2 regions of the Mesorhizobium erdmanii genome follow, and region 1 is predicted to be linked to the other one. Evidence: riboswitches for the same ligand, from Rfam matches in the RefSeq annotation. Region 1 holds a riboswitch; the other holds the start of a gene.
The links. A riboswitch is a leader RNA that binds a small molecule or an ion and turns the genes downstream of it on or off. The one in region 1 is predicted to bind cobalamin.
Positions count from the first base shown of each region.

Region 2: linked by a shared signal. The riboswitch ahead of EB233_RS16725 (CbtB domain-containing protein) and the one ahead of metE (5-methyltetrahydropteroyltriglutamate--homocysteine S-methyltransferase) in region 1 are both predicted to bind cobalamin.

Region 1 is NZ_CP033361.1:6,126,530-6,130,738, forward strand. Features, by position in the region: gene EB233_RS29475 (cytochrome P450 family protein) at 1-436, shown strand, start outside; gene EB233_RS29480 (NAD-dependent succinate-semialdehyde dehydrogenase) at 755-2,212, shown strand; cobalamin riboswitch at 2,350-2,549, shown strand; gene metE (5-methyltetrahydropteroyltriglutamate--homocysteine S-methyltransferase) at 2,664-4,209, shown strand, end outside.
Region 2 is NZ_CP033361.1:3,451,619-3,455,827, reverse strand. Features, by position in the region: gene cobO (cob(I)yrinic acid a,c-diamide adenosyltransferase) at 1-93, opposite strand, end outside; gene cobU (bifunctional adenosylcobinamide kinase/adenosylcobinamide-phosphate guanylyltransferase) at 95-610, opposite strand; gene EB233_RS16730 (CbtA family protein) at 603-1,412, opposite strand; gene EB233_RS16725 (CbtB domain-containing protein) at 1,428-1,607, opposite strand; cobalamin riboswitch at 1,641-1,838, opposite strand; gene EB233_RS16720 (aromatic ring-hydroxylating oxygenase subunit alpha) at 1,970-3,139, shown strand; gene EB233_RS16715 (MFS transporter) at 3,143-4,209, opposite strand, start outside.

The DNA of each region.
Region 1 (4,209 bases):
CCTGGTGCGCAGCGGCCAAGTTCCGTGGTCACAGGCGATCGAGGAGATCCTGCGCTGGGGCAGCTCAGCGGCCAATCTGCCGTTCCGCTATGCCACCCAGGACGTGGAGATCGACGGATGCATGGTCCGCCGCGGCGATGCCGTCCTGATGGCGTTCCATGCGGCGAACCGGGACGAAAAGGCCTTCGGTCCCGGCGCCGACAGGTTCGATGTCACCCGGCGGCACAACCCGCATCTGTCGTTCGGCGAGGGGCCGCATGCCTGCCTGGGCGCTGCGCTGGCGCGCCTGGAATTGCGCTGCGCCTTCCCCGCACTGTTCGGGCGGCTGGAGGATCTGGCGCTGACCATCGCCCCGGAGGACGTCGTCTACATGCCGTCTTACATCATTCGCTGCCCGCAGCGCCTGCCGGTCACCTTCCGGCCTTCCAGCGCTTAGAGAGTGCGGCATTCACCCCGGATTCACTGATTGCGAGCGGAAGACTCGACCAGTTGATTTGCCTGAGAAGCAGGCGCTCGCCGCGGTACCTGATGTCATCCCGAAGCTCGGGCAATGAGCGTCGGTCGCATACGCCCTGCCCCAGACCTCGCTTCAGCTGGCTTTTGCCGGTATCGGACGCGGCGAGCCCGAATTCTCTACCAGCCGTATGGTCGAGGCCCTTTAAAGAACCCGCAGGTGCGGAGTACAAACCGAGGCCTGCCGACTTACGTGTCCGCTGTGTTTGAGAGGAATTTAGTATTGCCCCTGTGCCTGCCGATGATCCGCCACCTGAAATCCCCTGACCTGTTTCGCGCCATCGATCGCCTGCCGGCGCTCGGCATGCCGGTTAGCCAGCGGACATTCGAGGTCCTCAACCCATCGAGCAGCGAAATGCTGGCAATACTTCCGGACATGGGTGTGGAGGAGACACGCGCTGCGGTCGACAAGGCCTACGTAGCGCAGCCTGGATGGGCGGGGCTGACCGCCCGAGAACGCAGTGACGTTCTGTGGCGCTGGCATCAGCTCATCATCGACCACGCCGATGACCTTGCCGCGATAGTGACCGCGGAAATGGGCAAACCCCTTGCCGAGGCCAAGTCGGAATTGTCGCATGCGGCGGCCTACCTGCAATGGTACGCCGAAGAAGCCAATCGCATCTATGGCGAGACGATCCCCGCACCCTCGACAGACCGTCGCATGCTGGTCATCAAGCAGCCGATCGGTGTGGTCGGCACGATTACCCCATGGAATTTCCCGGCGTCGATGGTGGCGCGCAAGATCTCGCCGGCCCTGGCGGCCGGCTGCGCGATCGTGCTCAAACCTGCTGAACAGACGCCGCTCGTGGCAGGTGCAATGTTTGCCCTCGCGCAGCAGGCCGGCTTTCCCGACGGCGTCATCAACCTGGTCTATGCGTGCGAAGGTGATGCCGTTGGACGCGAACTCTGCTCCAATCCCAAGGTTCGAAAGATCAGCGTTACGGGCTCGACCGAGGTTGGCCGGCTGCTCATGCGCCAGTGCTCCGAACAGATCAAGAAGGTCAGCCTCGAGCTCGGCGGCAATGCCCCTTTCATTGTGTTCGACGACGCTGACATTGACGCCGCGGTTGACGGCGCAATCCAGGCGAAGTTCCGCAACGGCGGCCAAACTTGCGTTTCGGCAAACCGTCTTTACGTCCAATCGAGCGTTCACGATGAGTTCGTCGAGAAGTTCGTGGAGAAAGTCCGGCACTTGTCGGTCGGCGACGGCTTCGCTGCCGGAGTGGACATCGGACCGCTCATCGACAGGCATGCTCTGGCCAAGATCGAGTCGCACATCGCAGATGCCGTTGCCAAGGGTGGGGCTATTCGATGCGGGGCCGAACGTATCGGCAAGGATGGCACCTTCTTCAAGCCCACAGTGCTTACCGAAATTTCCAGCATCATGGCGGTTGCGCAAGAGGAGACTTTCGGGCCGCTGGCGCCAATCATTCGCTTCCACGATGCCGATCAGGTTGTGCGTGAGGCCAACGACACGATCTACGGCCTCGCCGCCTATTTCTATGCCTCGAACCTCAAGCGTGTCTGGCGCGTGGCCGAGGCATTGGAATATGGCATGGTTGGCATCAACACGGGTCGTATGTCTTCGGAAGCAGCGCCCTTTGGCGGCATGAAGCAGTCGGGCATCGGGCGGGAGGGTTCTCGCCATGGCCTCGAGGACTACCTCGAAATGAAATACCTCTGCATGGGTGGGATTTGAAGCTTCTGCCTGCACGCTCGCAAGATCCGGCAATTCAGCGGGCGTGCTGAGCACCAGGCTACGGGGCAACTGGTGAGCGTTTCGCATAATCACATAGACATCTCGTTATATGGTATTGACAAGGAGCGAAGCGGCTGTGATTGTGCGCATGTCATGGTTCTCCGCGCGGCACTGCCGTAGCGGAGCTAAGAGGGAAGCCGGTGCGACACCGGCGCTGCCCCCGCAACTGTTAGCGGCGAGCCAAGCCCATTGATGTCACTGAGGCGAACGGCCTCGGGAAGACGGGCGCAGGCTTTGACCCGCGAGCCAGGAGACCTGCCACGACCAACAACGTCCACGGGCGGGGTGTCTGGTGGTCGCGGCAGCTCGGCTTCGTGCCGCCTGCTCGCGCGTTCCTTGTCCCCCGCCCCAACCATCGGGGTATGGCATGACTGTCTCTCAACAAATTCCTGTGGCAACGCTCGGCGTGCCGCGTATCGGTCGACGGCGGGGACTGAAATTCGCGCTTGAAAACTACTGGTCCGGAAAATCTCCCGCTGCCGACCTGCTCGCGACGTCGAAGGCGCTACGCGCCGCCAGCTGGAGGGAGCAGCACGATCGCGGCGTGTCGAAAATCCCGTCCAACGATTTCTCGCTTTATGACCATGTGCTCGACACCGTCGCCATGGTCGGCGCCGTGCCGGCACGATACACCTGGACTGACGGCGAGGTCCCACTCGATACCTATTTCGCCATGGCGCGCGGCAACCAAGGTCAGGCCGCTGATTGTGGACATGCCGGTGACGAGCATGCGGCCAATGGGCATGGCCTTGCGGCGATGGAAATGACCAAATGGTTCGACACCAACTATCACTACATTGTGCCGGAACTCAGGGACGACCAGAGCTTTGCCCTCTCGTCGGCGAAACCGGTCGATCATTTCCTTGAGGCCAAGGCCCTCGGCATCCACACGCGCCCGGTCCTGCTTGGACCGGTTAGCTTTCTCAAGTTGGCGAAGTCACCTGAGGAAGGTTTCAACCCTATCGCCCTCCTGCCACGGCTGCTGCCCGTCTACGAGGAGCTCCTGCGGAGGCTGAAGCTCGCGGGAGCCGATTGGGTGCAGATCGATGAGCCGGCGCTCGTGGTCGATCTGGTTCCCAACGAACGGGATGCGCTCCAATTCGCCTACTGCCGGCTGTCAAAAGCAGCACCGGAGTTGAAGATCATGGTCGCTACCTATTTCGGATCGCTGGGAGACAATCTCGAGACCGCAATTTCTCTGCCCGTGGCGGGACTGCACGTCGACCTCGTGCGCGCTCCAGAGCAGTTGGAGACCGTCGGCCGGCTCGCGCAGAAGGAACTTGTGCTCTCGCTCGGGCTGATCGACGGGCGCAACGTCTGGCGCGCGAATCTGCCTGCCATACTTGACCGCGTCAAGCCGATCGTCGCCGGCTGGCCGCTGGACCGCGTGGAGATCGCCCCGTCCTGCTCGATGCTGCATGTGCCGATCGACCTGGACATGGAGACGGCACTCGATGCGGATGTGAAGTCGTGGCTCGCCTTCGCGGCGCAAAAGACCGACGAGCTGGTCGTGCTCGCCCGTGCCCTGGCCGAAGGCCGGGACGCGGTCGCCGCCGAACTGGAGGCGTCGGCTGAGGCTGCCGCCGTTCGCGCGACATCCGCGAAGGTGCATGATCCGCTCGTCGAAGGCCGGGTCGCCGGCATCAACGTCGGCATGACGCGCCGCAAGAGTGCATTCACCGTGCGCTCCAAGCTTCAGGCCGACACGTTTGGCTTGCCCTCCTTCCCCACCACGACGATCGGCTCCTTCCCGCAAACAGCCGAGGTTCGCAAGGCGCGGGCAGCTCATGCCAAGGGCAAGCTGAGTTACGTCGACTATGAGGCGTTCCTGAAGAAAGAGATAGAAGCCGCCGTTCGCTGGCAAGAAGAGATCGGACTCGACGTGCTGGTCCACGGCGAATTCGAGCGCAACGATATGGTGCAGTATTTCGCCGAGC
Region 2 (4,209 bases), 2.7 Mb from region 1:
CTCGGCGTCCTGCACCGCCTTGCGCTTGGCCATCTTGGCGCGGTGGCGCTCTTCGTCCCGGTCTTCTGTGGGCTCGTTGTCCAGGTCGGTCATCTCATTTCACCTTGAGCGGCAGTCCCGCCACCATCAGCAGCACCGTGTCGGCAATCGCCGCAATCTGCTGGTTGAGCCGTCCGGCGTCATCGCGAAAACGGCGCGCCAGCGCATTGTCAGGCACGATGCCTTGCCCGACCTCGTTGGAGACAACGAACCAAGGCCCGCGCGTCCGCGACAGCACATCCGCCAGCCGCCGGCACTCGGCGCCAACGTCGTGATCGGCCAGCATGTGATTGGTCAGCCACAGCGTCAGGCAGTCGACCAGCACCGGCTGGTTGTCGGGCAAGGCCTCGAGCGCGCCGGCAAGGTCTAGCGGTGCGTCGATGGTCGTCCAGCCCTCGCCACGCCGCGAGCGGTGCAATGCGATACGCTCACGCATCTCGTCGTCATAGGCTTGGGCCGTGGCGATATAGGTCCAGGGCGACGCCAACGCCGTCGCCAGGGCTTCGGCATGCGCGCTCTTGCCGGAGCGCGCACCGCCGACGATGAAGGTCAGCTTGCCTTGATCAGGCAAAGCTGTCGCGCAGGCTGGTCGCGCTGCCGGTGAAGCGTCCGCGTACCACGCCGACGACAGCGCCAAGCACCAGCCAGAACACCAGATTGGTCACGGTCACCGCCACCACGAACTGGTGGTGCAAGCCTTCCGGGATCGGCGTCTCGAAGCTGTCCGGCTGCGGCGCGCCGACGATGTGCGGGGCAACGATCAGCGCCACGCCGAGAATGGCCAGCGGCAGCGACTTGCGGAACGCGATCAGGCCGAGCCCGATGGCGGTCGCGACGACGGTTGCCACCCACCAGATCTGTCGCTGCGTCAGGTCGGCGGCAGGCATGGCCGGCAGTTCCGGCGGCAGGCCGAGCCCAGGCGCCAGCGTGAACACGGCAAAGCCGGCCAGCCCCCAAAACACGCCCTGGCGCCAATTGCCGATGCCGCCGGCGAATTCCGAAACCGCGACCAGGATCAATGCGAAGCCGATGCCCGTGACGACGTTGGAGACGACGTTGAACGCAAAGCGCTCGAAGCCGTCGGCCGGCGCCCAGCCCTCGTCTTCGGCCGGAGCGGCAGCTTCGGCCGGTGCCGGCGTGGCAGTGCTCATGGTATTTGATGCCGCCGGTGCGGCGGAGCTCATTGCGTTGCCGCTGGCGGCATCAGCCGGCGCCGCGGCGTGTTCATGCTTGTGGCCGCCTTCAGCCTGTTCGTAGACTTCCGCCTTGAGGATCAGCGGCACGGTGGCATAGGCCTGCATGCAGGCAAGAGCGACGCCGGCCACGAGCCCTGCGATCGCCGCGATGAACACGACGTTGCGAAACAGATTCATGATGTCAGACCCTCGTCAGTGGCAGGGAAACGCCATCGAATGCCGGTTGTCATGACCGGCATTGTGGACCGCATCGATATGCGAGAAGCCGACAAAGCCGATGATGAACGTGCCGAGCAGCGCGGCGAGCGCCAGCTGCATGAAGCGCGACTGCGAGGAGACGGAAGCGCCGAGGGAGACGGAAGCGGTATTCATGTCTTGTCCTTTCACCCTCCACCCGAGGGCCTGTCAGTTTTGCCGTCGTCGGCAGGTCTCCTGGCTCACGGATCAGCGCCCTTCTCCACCTTCCCGAAGACGAGTCTTCAGTGGCATATGGAGAGGACTACCGCACACAGTTGCGGGGGCAGCCGCGGCATTGGGCAAGACTTTTGCCCGCACCACATTCCCTCTTGGCTCCAAAGTGGAACCGACGACCGGATGACTATAGGGAAAATCACGAGACGCGGCAAACCAAATTCCGCCGGCGAACAGCGAGATTGCGCCATGCCGTCTCCAGGCACGACAATTGACAATTCGCCCGGCCAGGTGTCGGCTGGCGCCTTCACAGGAAGCCAGCCATGCATCCCACTGCCAGCGAGCGCGATCCCTATAATGGCCTGACCCAGGCCGAACCGACCCTGCCCTCATCTGCCTATTGGGACGGTGCGAGCTACCAGCGCGACCTCGATGCCATCTGGTACAAGAGCTGGCTGCTCGTCTGCCGAGAGGCCGATCTGGCCCAGCCGCTGGCCTTCCGCCGATTCCGCATCGGTACGCAGGACATTGTCGTGCTGCGTGACGACACCGGCGAACTGCGCGCCTTCCACAACACCTGCCGCCATCGCGGCTCGCAGCTTTGCCAGGAAAGCGAGGGCCGGCTGAAGGCGCGGCTGATCACGTGCCCCTATCATGCCTGGTCCTATTCGCTGCGCGGCGACCTCGTGCGGGTGCCGTCGAAATCGCTGCCGGACGGCTTCGACAAATCAGACCATCCGCTCTACCGCGTCGCGCTCTCGGTCTGGCGCGGCTTCGTGTTCATCAATCTGCAGGAGGGCGCGGCGGGCTCCGCGCAGGCATCCTTCGACCCCACCTCCGGCAATCTCGGCAACTGGCCGCTGGAAACGCTGGTGACCGGCCATGTGCTGCGCAAGGTGATGCACTGCAATTGGAAGATATTTTGGGAAAACTTCAACGAGTGCCTGCACTGTCCGGGCGTCCACAAGGACCTGTCGCGGCTGGTGCCGATCTATGGCCGCGGCCTGATGAGCCGGCATGACGACCCCGAATGGACGCGCCACGCCGACAATGACGCGCCCGAGTTTTCCGGCGGCCTGCGCGCCGGGGCCGAGACCTGGTCGCGCGACGGCCAGACGCATGGGCCGGTCTTTCCGGGGCTGACACCAACCGAACGCGCCTCCGGCCAGACCTACGCCACCAGCCTGCCCTCGATGTTCATCGTTGGTCATGTCGACTATGTCAGGACCGTGCGCCTGGTGCCGCTCGACCCCGAACAGACGGAGCTTGTCGCCGAATGGCTGTTCGCGCCCGAGGCGCTGGCCACGACCGACATCGACAATATCGTCGCCTTCGGCACACAGGTGCTGGAAGAGGATGCAGCGATCTGCGAGGTCAACCAGAGGGGCCTGCGTTCGATGCGGCACGAAGCCGGCGTGCTGATGCCCGAGGAATATGAGCTGCACCGCTTCCACAATTGGGTGCGCGAAGGGCATGCGACGCTTTCGCCGTGATCCTCACAGCGACTTCGGCAGATACCGCCATGTCACGAAGCCGCATACGGCCGCCAGCAGGCCGAGCGTGACGAACACCGAGCCCAGGCCGAAGAAGATCAGCACGACGGAGTAGACCAGCGGCGGGGTCAGCTCGGAAAAATCGAGATAGGTGCGGTAGACCGCCGCCATCTGCGCCCGTTCATAGGAGCGCACCGAGCGCATGAAGGCGGTCGAACCCAGCGCGTCGAGCGCGATGGTGAAGAACGCGCCGCCAAGCAGGAAAGCCCCGGTCAGCAACGGTGCGCTCGCTCCCACCGTGCCCGCGGCCAGCAGCATTGCCGACATGGCGAAATAGGCAAATGTCATGGTGCGGCGGCCGCCGAAGCGCTTCCCGGCCTTGCCCCAGAAGATGGCCATGAACAAAAGCGCGTTGCCGGCCGAGACCAGCAGGCCGCCGGCCAGCTTGCCCTCGCCCGTGATGACCATGAACAGTGGCCCGTAGACGAAGAAGGTCGTCCAGAAGCAGGAGCGCCCGAAGGCGATCAGCCAGGCCAGCCTCAATCTGGGCTGTGCGATGAAGCGACCGATATTGGCGAGCGGATTGGCCGGCCGGGTCTTGCCTGGCCGTATCGACTGGTTGTCGCCCAGCCGATAGGTCCAGAACAGCGCCAGCAGGGCCAGCGCGAAAACCGCCACCGCACCATGCGCGGCGTAGATGCCGAAGCGCGTGTAGAGGAAGATGCCGAGCGTCGGCCCGCCGGTCCAGGCGAGCATCGACCACGCCATGCGCAGCGATTCGGCCTGCATGAAGTCGGTCTTGCGGATGTGGTCCATGATGTAGAGGTTGAGCGTGATCGACAGCGCGCTGGCGCCCATCACCCGGCACAACATGCCCGCCAATTGTCCGGCAAGCGTATGGGTGACGAAGAACAGCGAGCCGATGGCGAGCAGGCAGGCGCCGGCGGTATAGACCCAGCGCCGGGCAAAGCGGCGGATCAGCAGCGGCATGAATAAGGTCACAGACAGGCCGAGCAGCGCCACGATCGTGTAGAGGATCGAGACGATCTGCTCGTTATGCAGGATCTCGT